Regions from separate parts of the Phyllobacterium sp. P30BS-XVII genome, predicted to be linked through region 3. Evidence: predicted binding sites of a transcription regulator. Region 3 holds the regulator's gene; each other region holds the start of a gene.
The links. The regulator PhoB, encoded in region 3, activates phosphate uptake and scavenging genes when phosphate is short. The targets are predictions, from matches to a motif close to TGTCATNNANCTGTCAT.
Positions count from the first base shown of each region.

Region 1: FHW17_RS06560 (DUF1868 domain-containing protein) is a predicted target of PhoB. The motif match lies at 1,922-1,938, and genes of this name have one in related genera.
Region 2: FHW17_RS02055 (glycerophosphodiester phosphodiesterase family protein) is a predicted target of PhoB. The motif match lies at 3,236-3,252, and genes of this name have one in related genera.

Region 1 is NZ_JACGXO010000002.1:124,797-129,644, forward strand. It holds gene FHW17_RS06550 (fumarylacetoacetate hydrolase family protein) at 1-521, shown strand, start outside; gene FHW17_RS06555 (L-fuconate dehydratase) at 561-1,838, shown strand; gene FHW17_RS06560 (DUF1868 domain-containing protein) at 1,948-2,658, shown strand; cobalamin riboswitch at 2,759-2,960, shown strand; gene FHW17_RS06565 (aromatic ring-hydroxylating dioxygenase subunit alpha) at 3,083-4,327, shown strand; gene FHW17_RS06570 (hybrid-cluster NAD(P)-dependent oxidoreductase) at 4,334-4,848, shown strand, end outside.
Region 2 is NZ_JACGXO010000001.1:413,798-418,645, forward strand. It holds gene FHW17_RS02030 (hypothetical protein) at 1-157, opposite strand, end outside; tRNA gene FHW17_RS02035 (tRNA-Ser) at 530-620, shown strand; gene FHW17_RS02040 (VOC family protein) at 733-1,107, shown strand; gene FHW17_RS02045 (LysR substrate-binding domain-containing protein) at 1,128-2,033, opposite strand; gene FHW17_RS02050 (nitronate monooxygenase) at 2,134-3,186, shown strand; gene FHW17_RS02055 (glycerophosphodiester phosphodiesterase family protein) at 3,346-4,746, shown strand.
Region 3 is NZ_JACGXO010000001.1:1,014,644-1,019,491, forward strand. It holds gene pstB (phosphate ABC transporter ATP-binding protein PstB) at 34-807, shown strand; gene phoU (phosphate signaling complex protein PhoU) at 831-1,556, shown strand; gene phoB (phosphate regulon transcriptional regulator PhoB) at 1,571-2,257, shown strand; gene FHW17_RS05060 (VWA domain-containing protein) at 2,627-3,817, opposite strand; gene FHW17_RS05065 (GNAT family N-acetyltransferase) at 3,825-4,271, opposite strand; gene FHW17_RS05070 (MoxR family ATPase) at 4,272-4,848, opposite strand, start outside.

The sequences.
Region 1 (4,848 bases), on a different contig from region 3:
ATGATGATCTTGTTATTCCGCGCGGTTCGCAGAAGACCGACTGGGAAGTCGAGCTTGGCATCGTCATTGGCCGGACGGCAAAATATGTCAGCGAGGCCGAAGCACTGGATTATGTCGCGGGGTACTGCACCGTGCATGATGTCAGCGAGCGCGCCTTCCAGATTGAACGTGCGGGCCAGTGGACCAAGGGCAAATCCTGCGACACGTTCGGTCCGACCGGCCCATGGCTGGTGACAAAGGATGAAATCACCGATCCGCAGAATCTCGGCATGTGGCTGAAGGTCAATGGCGAGACAATGCAGAACGGCTCTACCAAGACCATGGTCTATGGTGCTGCATTCCTCGTCTCCTATCTCAGCCAGTTCATGTCGCTGCATCCCGGTGACATCATCTCGACGGGAACACCGCCCGGCGTTGGCATGGGCATGAAGCCACCGCGCTACCTCAAAGCCGGTGATGTGATCGAGCTTGGCATTGATGGTCTTGGCACCCAGAAACAGGTGGCTCGCGCTGACGTTTAGTTCAGTGCTGGTCCCGCAACATTATTCAAGAGGCATATTGTGACCCGCATCACCGATCTTCGCGTCTTCGACGTCCGCTTTCCCACCTCGCAGAGTCTGGATGGATCGGATGCCATGAACCCGGATCCGGATTATTCCGCCGCCTATGTTATCCTCGATACGGATAACAAGGCACTCTCCGGTCATGGCCTGACCTTCACCATCGGTCGCGGCAACGAAATCTGCTGCCTCGCGATTGAAGCGATGAAGCATCTGGTTGTCGGGCTTGAACTGGACTGGGTGAAGGAAGATCCGGGCCGTTTCTGGCATTTCATCACGGGTGACAGCCAGTTGCGCTGGATCGGGCCGGATAAGGGCGCGATGCATCTGGCAACCGGTGCCGTGGTCAATGCAGTATGGGATCTTTTGGCGAAAGAAGCGGGCAAGCCAGTCTGGCAGCTGGTTGGCGAAATGACGCCTGAGGAGATCGTCAATATTGTCGACTTCCGCTACCTGACTGATGTGCTGACACGCGAGGAGGCGCTGGACATTCTGCGCAAGGCTGAGACCGGCAAACGGGAGCGGATAGCAACGCTGAAGGCGGAGGGTTATCCCTGCTATACAACGTCGGCGGGATGGCTTGGCTATTCCGACGAAAAGCTGCGCCGTCTTTGTCAGGAGGCTGTTGATTCAGGCTTCAACCACATCAAGATGAAAGTTGGCCGCGATCTTGAGGACGATATTCGCCGTCTGACCATTGCGCGCGAGGTGATCGGGCCGGATCGTATCCTGATGATCGATGCCAATCAGGTATGGGAAGTCAACGAAGCCATCGATTGGGTCAACAAGCTTGCCTTCGTCAAGCCATTCTTCATCGAAGAGCCGACCAGCCCTGACGATGTGGCTGGGCATCGCAAGATCCGGCAGGCGATCAAGCCAGTGAAGGTTGCCACGGGCGAGATGTGCCAGAACCGCATCATGTTCAAGCAGTTCATCGCTGAAGGCGCTATTGATGTGGTGCAGATCGATTCGTGCCGCATGGGCGGACTGAATGAAGTGCTTGCCGTATTACTGATTGCCGCGAAGTACGAGCTGCCCGTCTGGCCGCATGCTGGCGGCGTGGGTCTTTGTGAATACGTGCAGCATCTGTCGATGATCGACTATATTGCTGTGTCGGGCACGAAAGAGGGCCGGGTGATCGAATATGTCGACCATCTGCATGAGCATTTCATCGATCCCTGCAACATTCAGGACGCGGCCTATATGCCGCCATCACTGCCGGGTTTCTCGATTGAAATGAAACAGGCTTCGATCGAGGAATATCTTTACCGGCCATAGGCGGGCTTCATCTGCCTGACAAAGAGCTGTCCTATGGCGGAGGGATCATTTGCGTGCCAGTGAGTCCCATTGGCATGTGACACTCTCATTTACTCGTCACGGGGTTTCCATGCTCGACCTGATCAAGCCTTCACTTGCCCGCTTTGCCGCCAGCCTTCACCCGGAGCCGCCCGTTCATCTCGGCAGGCGCTATAACACCAAGGGCGAGTTTCAGCTTGAGCCGGGCAATACGGTGGTCTGCCATCTGGTGAAAGGTTCTGAGTCTGAGGCGGCTGTTATTGCGGTGCGCGAGCGGATGCTGGCTATGCCGGATGCCGGGCAATTGGCATTCACACCCATCTCCAGCCTGCACATGACCCTGTTTCAGGGTATCATCGAATATCGCCGCCGGGCATCCTTTTGGCCAGATGATGTTGCGCTTGAGACCAGTATTGACGATATGACCCAGCTTTATGTGGATCGTCTGCAGGATTTTGAAGGGTGTGGGCCGTTTAATGTCAAAGTGATCGATGTCACACCTGCGGGACTTACGGTTGCCGGTGCGAGCGAATATGACGAGCAAATCCTGCGGGCCTGGCGCGACGCATTGGCCGTTCCGTTCGGGTATCGGCATCCTGATCACGACACCTATGTTTTCCATATTACACTGGCCTATGTGATCGAACGTTTTCCCGATGAACGGCTTGGCGCATGGCAGGCGCTTCTCGATGATTGCCTTGCTACCATTCAACGCGATGCGCCCATTATTGCGCTTAATCCGCCGGCTTTTTGCAGTTTCGTCGATATGAACCACTTTGAAGAGCTTGTTGTTCTCGGCTGAATTAGGGGCACCTGCTGGCCATTCTGCGACATAGTGTACAGTGTCGTCTTACGTAAATGGGATGTCGTTTCCGCACCTATTCTTTTTTTATGCCGAATGCTTTTATCGGGGCACTTGAGGTGCCGCTTTTTTCTAGGGAAGCGGAGAATTGGGAAGCCGGTCGGAAACCCGGCGCTGCCCCCGCAACGGTAGTGGAGTGAAACACGGCATAACAGCCACTGGGCCACAACCCGGGAAGGCGTCGTGACAGCCGAGATGGCAACTCCAGAGCCCGGAAACCAGCCTCGGGACTGAAACCGACTGATCGCGGTGGGCGATCAAGGAGCATGATTTTATGCGGGCATCGGCTTGTGCTGACCGTGTAGGCGTTCTTCCTCCGTCACCACCAGTCAGTTCTTTCGCAACATTGAGGCGAGGACACGACATGGATATGCGCAACGAACTGCTCCGGAACCTGAAAAACCGGAAACCCGGCTACGGCCTCGAACAGGCCTTCTATTCCGATCCGGACTATTACCGTCTGGATATGGAAAATATTTTTTATCGTGACTGGCTGTTCATCGGCCATGATTGCGAAGTCACCAAGCCCGGCAATTTCTTCACCGTGCAGGTGGGCGACTATCCTGTGGTCATCGTGCGTGACCGTCAGGGCCAGATTCGTGCTTTCCACAATTCCTGCCGCCATCGCGGTTCGCGCGTCTGTGCGGCTGAGCGCGGCACATCGGCAAAGCTCGTCTGCCCCTATCACCAGTGGACCTATGAGCTTGACGGCCGCCTGCTTTTCGCGCGCCAGATGGGCGATGATTTCGACCCCAGCCAGCACAGCCTCAAGCCTGTGCATTGCGAAAGCGTTGGTGGTTACATCTTCATCTGTCTTGCGCAGAACCCGACTGATTTCAGCGCAACCCGCGCACTGATCGAGCCTTATCTTGCACCGCATAAGCTCATCGACACAAAGGTTGCCTATCAGAGCACCATTGTGGAGAAGGGCAACTGGAAGCTGGTCTGGGAAAACAATCGCGAGTGCTATCACTGCGTCGCCAACCATCCTGAACTGTGCAAGACTTTCCCGGAAGCGCCGAGTGTCACCGGTGTACAGGGCGCCGGTGACGATCCAGAAATTGCTGAACATTGGCAGCGTTGTGAAGCTGCGGGCCTCCCAAGCACTTTCCGCATGTCCGATGATGGTCAGTATCGCGCCACCCGTGTTCCGCTGCTGCGGGATTCGGAAAGCTATACGATGACCGGTCGCCGCGCCGTCGGTAAGCAGCTCAGCGATATTGTCAATGAGAAGCGGATCGGTTCGCTGTTGCTGTTCCATTATCCGACCACCTGGAACCACATTCTTGGCGACCATGCCATTTCGTTCCGTGTGCTGCCGCTTGGCCCGGATGAAACACAGGTTACAACCAAGTGGCTGGTACATAAGGATGCCGTCGAGGGCGTAGACTATAACCTCGAAGAACTGACGCATGTGTGGACGGAAACCAATGATCAGGACCGCCGTATTGTCGAGGAAAACGCTTTCGGCATCCGCTCGCCCGCCTATGAACCCGGTCCCTATTCGACCGAACATGAAGGCGGCGTACTGCAGTTCCTCGAATGGTATTGCAGGTTCATGGAAGAGCGTCTCACCGGCGGTGATACGCGGCTCAGCAAGGTAGCATAGGTAAAAATGAATATGGGCGTTCCTCAGTCTTACCCGCACCTCGACCAGATGCAGCCGTGGAATGATCGGCTGCATTTATTGGAGTGCCTGTCGATCATTGAGGAAGCGCCGAATGTGAAGACTTTCACATTCCGTTCCGACAATCAGAACTGGTTCCGCTATGAGCCGGGCCAGTTCATGACCTTCGAACTGCCGACCCAGCCCGAAGCTGTTTTGCGTACCTATACGCTGTCATCCAGCCCGTCACGGCCATTCACTATTGCTGTGACGGTCAAAGCGCAGGAAGGCAGTATCGGCACCCGCTGGATGCTGGATCACCTGACGCCGGGTGTCCGGCTGAAGGCATTCGGGCCGCTCGGCGATTTTTCCATGCGCAAGCATCCGGGCGAAAAATATCTGTTCATCTCGGCGGGATCTGGCATTACGCCGATGATGTCGATGACCCGCTGGATGCATGATTGCGCGCCGCAGAGCGATATCAGCTTCGTTACCTGCGCCCGCCGCCCCAGCGATATTATTTT
Region 2 (4,848 bases), 600 kb from region 3:
GGGTAAGCGATGAAGCGGACAGGGATTGCCAGCTTTCGCGCAAGGATGTGGTGACCAGATGGGATGCGCCGACGGACCGGGCGGCATCGAGAACCGCCGCGATGATCGCCATGGCAAGAGCTATATAGGCGAAAAGCCTTAAAACGGGTCGGATCACATCACTCTCCAAAATCATCATTCAGCGCCGCTCCGGCAACGCAAAAATCGCATTCTAGCGCGGAACATTGCCCGATTGAATGCGGATTTGGCGATATTCTGATCCCGGAATGTGAAATTTCCCTGAAAATTCCCAACAATTTCAGAGGCAAACCCATGAAAATGCATCAAAGCGCAATTATGTTGAAATAGGTGTTGAACAAGTGCTTGTTCTGACTATAGTGCGCGCCGCACGGGGTCGTTGTTGGCTAACCATCTTCAAGTGACTCGCGCAAATTCCAAAGACTGAGTGACCGATGGTTGACGGTGCTCCTGAGCCGGTTTTTCCGGCTGAGAATGACCAACCCGACCGGCCCCATGCCGGACGATCTGCGGAGAGGTGGCCGAGTGGTTGAAGGCGCACGCCTGGAAAGTGTGTTTACGTCAAAAGCGTAACGCGGGTTCGAATCCCGCTCTCTCCGCCAGTCCTTTCAAAGTCCATTGTTTTCATTGTAAATCAAAGCGCCAGGTGCATGGCCTATACCAAATTTGGCATCATGCGGACTTCGCACACGCGCAACGGCACGGGAAAAACTCATGTTTGATCACGTTAAATTCGGAGTGAGAGACTTTGCGGCAAGCAAGGCGTTCTACCTTGAAGCACTCAAGCCGCTCGGTGTCGCTGTTATCGCTGAGGGGCCACCAGCCTATGGCGTCGAACTTAGCCCAGAGGGTAAGGCTTCATTATGCCTGTATCAATCCGAGGAGAAACCGGCGCATCTGCATCTGGCGTTTACAGCCGAGAATCGCCAGCAAGTCGATGCATTTTACCGCGCCGCTCTGGAGGCGGGTGGCAAAGACAATGGTGGCCCCGGTCTGCGCCCGCACTACCACGCCAACTATTATGCAGCCTTTGTGATTGATCCTGATGGCCATAACATCGAAGTGGTTTGCCACATGCCCGCGGCTTGATGGACCTTATTGGAAACGGTTCAACTAACGCGTACCACATCATCTTTGTCTTCGAGATTGGAACATTCCAACAGCAGCTGACGGAATTCTTTGAAAGCGGGCGTGCCGAAGCCCGGTCGGCTGGCAACCCATGTGTCGACCCGCATCAACGGTTTGATTGTGAATCGTGCAGCATCGGGCACGAGATCGAGCACGCTACGCGGCAAGATGGAGAAACACGACCCCGCCGCGGTACACGCTACCATGGCATGATAGGACCCCACTTCCTGAATCCGCAGCGCCGTCCTTTTTGAACCAAAGTCCATGGCCCACTCCTCCGCCAGCATGCGATAGGTGCAACCGGGCGCGAAAGCGGCAAGGGCACGCGGCTTGATTTCTTCCGAATGCTGGATCTCGGGATGCCCCGGCGGCAGCAACAAGACCAGTTCCTCACGAAATACCGGCACCTTATCCAAGACGTCCGGCGCGAGCCACCACTCGCCTTCAGGCACGGCGATCAGCGCGCAGTCGATTCGGTGAGCAAGGAGCGCCTCGATGAGCTGACGGGTTGGCGCTGTCGAAAGATCAATGGTGACCTGCGGCCACCGCATGTTGAACTCGGCAAGCGGCATCGGCAAACGTGTGGCGGCGGTTGACTCCATTGAACCGAGACGCAGGATACCGAGCGGTTCTCGAGGATTGACGGTTTGCTGCGCCTCCTCAGCCAGATTCAGGATGCGCTCTGCATAATCCAGATAGGCCGCGCCCTCTGTGGTAAGTTCCATGCGCTTCTTGTCTCTCTGGAATAACGGCACACCGACCTCCGCTTCCAGTTGCTGGATTCGGGTCGTGACATTTGAAGGCACGCGACCCAGCAATTCAGCTGCTCGGGTGACGCTCTGCTCCCGGGAGACTGCGCGGAAAACAGCGAGCGATGCAAGATCCATAAAATTCTCCATTGCAGAATAACTTTTACTATGTATTCTTTATATGAGAATTAAAGTCAATCATTCTCCAGATGAAGTATGTCAGACGAGGTATAAGCGCATGCTCAAAGCACTTGGCGTCCAGCTTCCTATTGTCCAGGCGCCCATGGCCGGAGTTTCCACTCCTGCTCTTGCCGCGGCAGTCTCCAATTCAGGCGGATTGGGATCACTCGGGATCGGAGCCAGCACGGTGGCGCAGGCCCGTCAGGCGATTGAAGAAACACGCGCACTGACTTCCCGGCCCTTCAATGTGAATGTTTTTTGCCACGAGCCGGCCCGCCGGGATACGGAGATTGAAAGCAATTGGCTGAACTATCTCGCACCCTTTTTCTTGGAATTCGGCATTGAGACACCGGCTACGCTTGATGAAATCTACAAGACCTTCCTCGCGGACGAAGACGCGTTTCGCATGCTGCTCCATGAACGGCCGGCAGTCGTAAGCTTTCATTTTGGCCTCCCTAGCCCCGACAAGATTTCTGCTTTTCGCAAAGCCGGTATCACGATGCTGGCGACTGCGACCAGCCTGTCCGAAGCCAAGGCGATTGAGGCAGCCGGGATCGATGGAATAGTGGCGCAGGGAATTGAAGCTGGCGGCCACCGCGGCGTTTTCGACCCGCAAGGGGTCGACGAGAGGCTGAGCACGTCGGTTCTCGTCCGAATGCTTGTCACAAGGACCAGCTTGCCGGTTATTGCGGCAGGTGGCATCATGGATGGCGCAGGCATCAGAGCATCGCTCGATCTTGGAGCGACTGCTGCACAGCTCGGAACAGCATTTATCCTATGCCCGGAATCCACAGCAAATGCCGGTTATCGGCAAAATCTCAAGAGTGACCGGGCCACGATCACACGATTGACGTCGGTTCTCTCAGGACGCCCGGCGCGCGGCATTGTCAATCGCTTCATCGAATATTGCGAGGCTGCCGGAAGCCCGATACCCGCGCCCTATCCGGTAGCATATGACCTTGCAAAGCGGCTTCATGCTGGCGCGGCGAAACATGGCAATAACGAGTTTGCCGCCCAGTGGGCTGGTCAGGGAGCGCCAATGGCGCGTGAACTGCCCGCCGCGCAGCTGATAAAGGTGCTTGCCGGTGAGTTGCAAGCTGCGGGTCATTGATTGCTTTGCCTCGATGGTCAAGTCGTCCTGTAGCCTGCATCTCCCGCATGGTCATCCACTTGTCAGATAGTTGCGATAAAAAGGCGGAAAGGCGTTGGTGCGGCTCACGGATTTCGAGATGCGCAAAGCCATGGCATCGGCAGGATTGGAGACGCGATCATGAAGTATATTCTCGCGGGGTCGAAAGTGCTGACTGGTTTCGTACTATTGTGCTCGGTGGCCTTTGCACTGAATATCCAGCCAGCGGCTCAGGCGCAAAACGCTTCCACTGCCGTGAACCAAAAAACTTTCCTAACTCTGGATGGTAAGCCACCGTTGATTGTCGGACATCGGGGCCTGCCGGGGTTGGTGCCGGAAGAGACCGAAGCGTCCTATGATCTTGCTGCGGCTCTGGGAACAGACGCCCTCGAAGAGGACTTGCATCTGACCAGGGATTGCGTGTTGGTAGCACGCCATAATCCATGGTTGAGCGACAATACCAACATTGCCGACGTGGCAAAGAGCAATGCTGATGTTGCGGCCCGCAAGCGCACGGTGCCGGGTGTCCCGGTTAAGGTGAAGTGGGCGCAGACTCCGGTCAGCGGGCCCGCAGAATATCTCACCGACCTTACCAATCCGGCGGATGCCAAATCGGTGCTGAAATCCCTGATCGTTGATGGCGAAGACCACACCAATGATTGGTCGATTACCGATTTCACCATGGCGGAACTGAAGAATTGGATTGCCGGTACGACGTTTGATGCAGCCAATGAACGGCCAAAGGTTTTCAATGGCAAATTCCCGGTCCTCAGCTTTCAGGAGATCATCGATATCGCCAAGGCAAAGGCCAAAGAAACCGGGCGCGTGATCGCTGTCTATCCGGAGACCAAGAATCCGACGTGGAACAATGCGCAGGCCATCGCCAATGGCTGCGGAGCGCCGGGCAGCCGCCCGCTTGAGGACGCTTTGATGAAAATCATCAAAGATAACGGCCTCGATTCAAGGGACGCGCCGATTCTGGTACAGAGTTTTGAGCCAAGCAGTCTGAAATATATGCATGATCACGGACTGCAGACCAGACTGGTCCAGCTTATTGATGGCGACGGCGTTGATTTCAAAACCGGCAAAGTTCTTTATGACGACATCACCAATTCCCGCCCTTTCGACTGGACAGTCTCCGGCGACCCGCGCTGGTTTGATGCCATGCTGACTCCCGAAGGCCTCGCTGAGATCAAGACCTATGCCGACGGCATCGGCCCATGGAAACCTCAGATCGTGCCTCTCAAGATCTCGCCATGGAAAGAGACCAACGCAGATGGCACACCTTTCAAGGGATCAACGCCCGAAGCCTCGACTCAAGATCCCACGAGCCTGATCGCCGATGCACATAAGGCTGGTCTGTTCGTGCATGTCTTCACCTTTCGGAACGAAAAGAAATATCTGGCCGCCGATTACCACGGCGATCCCAGCCTCGAATATCTCAAGTTCTTTCATTTGGGCGTAGATGGCGTCTTCACCGACTTCACACCCACCGGGGTGAGTGCGCGCGTCACTTACCTGCAGGAACCGGGATTGGAATGAGCCGCTTGACCAAAAATAGCATCCATTTACAAATCATGAATTTCAACCTCCGAGCCGCGTCAGCCATCGTCAAGGGTTTGACAAAGCTACATCCAATAGGAG
Region 3 (4,848 bases):
GAACGATCTCTCGAAAAAGCGGTAAACGACAAAATGAATGCACAGGTCAATACGATCAAAATGCAGGGCAAGGATGTCACCGTTCACTATGGTGAAAAGCAGGCCCTGTTTGGTGTCAGCCTCGATGTGCCTGAGAAGATGGTCACAGCGCTGATCGGTCCATCCGGCTGCGGCAAGTCCACCTTCCTGCGCTCGCTGAACCGCATGAATGACACGATTGAAGGCTGCAAGATCGGCGGCAAGATCACGCTCGATGAAGAGGATATCTACAATCCGAAGATCGACGTGGTTGAACTGCGCGCCCGTGTCGGCATGGTCTTCCAGAAGCCCAATCCGTTTCCAAAATCCATCTTCGAAAATGTTGCCTATGGCCCACGCATCCATGGCCTTGCCAAGAACCGGCACGAGCTGGAAGAAATCGTCGAGAAGAGCCTGCGCCGCGCCAGTCTTTTTGACGAGGTGAAGGATCGCCTGCATGAAGCCGGTACAGGTCTTTCCGGCGGTCAGCAGCAGCGCCTGTGCATCGCCCGCGCCATAGCGGTCAGCCCGGAAGTTATCCTGATGGACGAGCCCTGCTCGGCGCTTGATCCGATTGCTACGGCGAAGGTCGAAGAACTCATCGACGAACTGCGCCAGAACTACACCATTGTCATCGTGACCCACTCGATGCAGCAGGCCGCCCGCGTTTCGCAGCGCACGGCCATGTTCCATCTGGGTAATCTGGTCGAGGTGGGTGATACGGAAATGATGTTCACCAATCCGACGGAAAAGCGCACGCAGGACTACATCACCGGACGCTTCGGCTAATCACGGGAAACAGGGATAAAAAAATGACCGAGACGCAACACACCGTCCGTTCCTATGACGACGAACTGAAGTTCCTGACCCACAAGATTGCCGAGATGGGCGGCCATGCGGAACGCATGGTCGAACAGGCCGTCACCGCCATGGTGAATTCCGATAATGCGCTGGCCCAGCGCGTTATTTCCGATGACCTCATTCTTGATGCCGGACAGCGCGAGATTGACGAGAAGGCCATCACCATCATCGGCAAGCGCCAGCCCATGGCAATTGACCTGCGCGAAATCATCGGTGCCATCCGTATTTCGTCCGATCTCGAACGGGTTGGTGATCTGGGCAAGAATATCGCCAAGCGCGTTGTTGCCGTCACCGATACGCGTCAGACGCTCTCCGTCTATCGCGGTCTGCAGACCATCGCCGAACTCGCCCTGACACAGCTCAAGGATGTGCTCGACGCCTATGCGACGCGTTCCGTGCAGCAGGTCAATATTGTCCGCGAGCGTGATGACGAAATCGATGCGCTCTACACATCGTTGTTCCGCGAACTTCTGACTTACATGATGGAAGATCCGCGCAACATTTCTGCCTGCACGCACCTTCTCTTCTGCGCCAAGAATATCGAGCGCATCGGAGACCATGCGACGAATATTGCTGAAACGGTCTACTACATCGTGACGGGTGCGCAGCTTCCAGCCGAACGGCCCAAGGAAGACCAGACCCACAGCATCATCGTTGATGAAGCCAGACAGCCTTAATCAGGAATCCAGCAATGGCGATAGCTCCCAAAATCACAGTTGTCGAAGACGAGGAAGCGCTCAGCGTCCTTCTCCGGTACAATCTTGAAGCCGAAGGCTATGTCGTCGAGACAATCGCACGGGGCGACGAGGCCGAGATCGCGCTGCGTGAAAAAGTGCCTGACCTGCTTATCCTCGACTGGATGCTGCCGGGCCTTTCCGGCATCGAACTCTGCCGCCGCCTGCGGGCGCGGCGCGAGACGGAAATCCTGCCGATCATCATGCTGACAGCGCGTGGCGAAGAAAGCGAACGGGTGCGCGGTCTGGCGACGGGTGCTGATGACTATATGGTCAAGCCGTTCTCGACCCCAGAACTGCTCGCCCGTATCAAGGCCATGCTGCGCCGGGTCAATCCGAGCCTCCTGTCGCATGTGCTGAGTTTTGGCGATCTGAAGCTTGATCGCGAGCAGCACCGGGTGTTCCGCAAGGAACGCGAGTTGAAGCTTGGTCCAACCGAGTTCCGTCTGCTGGAATTTTTGATGCAATCACCAGGCCGGGTTTTCTCACGCGGTCAGTTGCTGGACAATGTCTGGGGCGCTGACATCTATGTGGATGATCGCACGGTTGACGTCCATGTCGGACGGCTGCGCAAGGCTATCAATATTGGCCGTTCGATCGATCCGATCCGCACTGTGCGCGGTGCCGGTTATTCGTTTGGTTGATGGGTTTAAAATAGCTGTACAACGTGTGGTTCGTGGTTCGGCATAACAACCCATGAGGGACAGTGAGGATGCAAGGCTAATCGCAGAGATTGCAGTACATGGCTTCCCTTAACCTCAATCCCTCCGCGTCATCCTCGGGCTTGACCCGAGGACCCACGGCTAAGAAGCTCAAAACGAACTCGGAGCTGGGCGCTATTTAATTATGGGTCCTCGGGTCAAGCCCGAGGATGACGGAGATTGGGAGCTACAGGGAGTCAAGTTCTGCAATCTCTGCGATTAGCTTGCATCCTCACTGTCCCTCATGGTTGTTATGTCGAACCACGAACCACGAACCACGAACCACGAACCACGTCCCCTACCGCTCACAACCTAATCCCTGCGCGAAAGCTCCCGTGTTGCCTGTTCAATACCGGCAAGGGTCATTGGGTACATACGATCAGCGAAAATCTTGCGGACCATTGCGGTTGAGGCGGTGTAGCCCCAATACTGTTCTTTTGATGGGTTGAGCCAGGCGGCATTCTTCCAGTGATCGAGAACGCGGCTAAGCCAGATGGCACCGGCTTCCTCATTCCAGTGTTCGACCGACCCACCCGGATGGGACACTTCATAGGGCGCCATGGCGGCATCGCCGACGAAGATCACCTTGTAGTCAGGTCCATATTTGTGGATCACATCAAGCGTCGGAATCTTTTCCGCATGGCGGCGGCGATTGTCCTTCCACACGCCCTCATAGAGGCAATTGTGGAAATAAAAATACTCCATGTGTTTGAATTCCGAGCGCACGGCGGAGAACAGCTCTTCAGCGATCTTGATGTGCTCATCCATGGAACCGCCGACATCGAAAAACATCAGCAACTTGACGTGATTGCGCCGTTCCGGGCGGGTCTGCACATCGAGATAGCCGTGCTCGGCTGTGGATTTGATGGTGCCCGATAGATCAAGCTCGTCATCCGCGCCCTCACGCACCCAGCGGCGCAGGCGTTTCAGCGCGACCTTGATGTTGCGGGTGCCAAGCTCCACACTGTCATCAAAATTCTTGAATTCGCGCTTGTCCCAGACCTTCACCGCGCGGCCATGGCGGCCCTCATCCTGACCGATCCGCACTCCTTCCGGATTATAGCCATAGGCGCCGAACGGCGAGGTGCCAGCGGTGCCAATCCATTTTGACCCGCCCTGATGCCGGCCCTTTTGCTCTTCCAGCCGCTGGCGCAATGTTTCCATCAGCTTGTCAAAACCGCCAAGTGCCTCAATCAGCTTCTTCTCTTCTTCCGTGAGATGTTTTTCGGCAAGACGCCGTAGCCATTCTTCAGGGAGATTGGCAATGTCGATACCATTCTCGCCGGTCAGGGATTCCAGTCCCTTGAACACATGGCCGAAAACCTGATCGAAGCGGTCCATATGCCGCTCATCTTTTACCAGTGCCGAGCGGGCGAGATAATAGAACCCCTCGACATCGTAGCTCACCAGCCCGGCATCCAGTCCTTCAAGCAATGTCAGATATTCCCGCAGCGATACGGGAATTTTTGCAGCTTTCAGTTCAAGAAAGAAGGGAATGAACATGAGGTGATTATACCATTTTCAGATATTCAATGAATGGGGTCAGTTCACCGATGCGGTCATAAAGTTTGCGGGCCGTTTCGTTGTCATGGGCAGTGGTCCAATAGACGTATTGCGAGCCAACCTTTGTCGCCTCGACATGAACAGCCTCGATCAGCGCGCGGCCAATGCCCTGACCGCGTATGTCAGGGTCGGCGTAAAGGTCCTGCAGATAGCAGGTATCGGCGATGGTCCAGCAGTGGCGATGAAAAAGGTAATGCGCAAGACCAACAGGCTTGCCGTCAAGCTCGGCGAGAAAGCCGCGATATTCGTGTTCGCCGCCGGAAAGCAGCCGCTTGAATGTCGTCTGATAAACGTCTTCGGCTACGGATGTTTCGTAGAACGTCAGATAGGCTGTCCAGAGGCGACGCCATTCGGGTTCATCGGCTTTCTCGATGGGACGGATGATAATAGTCATCTAGCCCTGCCGTCTTGCCATGAAGGCGAGCCGTTCAAACAGATGCACGTCCTGCTCGTTTTTCAGCAAGGCGCCATGCAGTTTGGGCAGCGCGTTCTTGGGATCGGCGCGCAGATCCTCCGGTGCGATGTCGTCGGCAACGAGAAGCCTGATCCAGTCCAGCGCTTCGGAAGTGGAGGGTTTCTTCTTCAGCCCCGCGACGTCGCGGATCTCGTAGAATTGGGTGAGGGCGGCACGAACAAGATTTTGCTTGATGCCGGGATAGTGAACTTCGATGATTCTGGTCAGCGTATCCACGTCGGGGAAGCGGATATAGTGGAAGAAACAGCGGCGCAGGAAAGCGTCGGGCAGTTCTTTTTCATTGTTTGAAGTGATGATGACAATTGGCCGATGGACGGCGCGGATTGTTTCGCCCGTCTCGTAAACATGGAATTCGTTGCGGTCGAGTTCCTGCAGGAGATCATTGGGAAACTCGATATCGGCCTTGTCGATCTCATCGATCAGCAGCACAACCTTTTTGTCGGTCGTAAAGGCATTCCACAACTTGCCCGGTTTGATGTAGTTGGCGATATCGTTG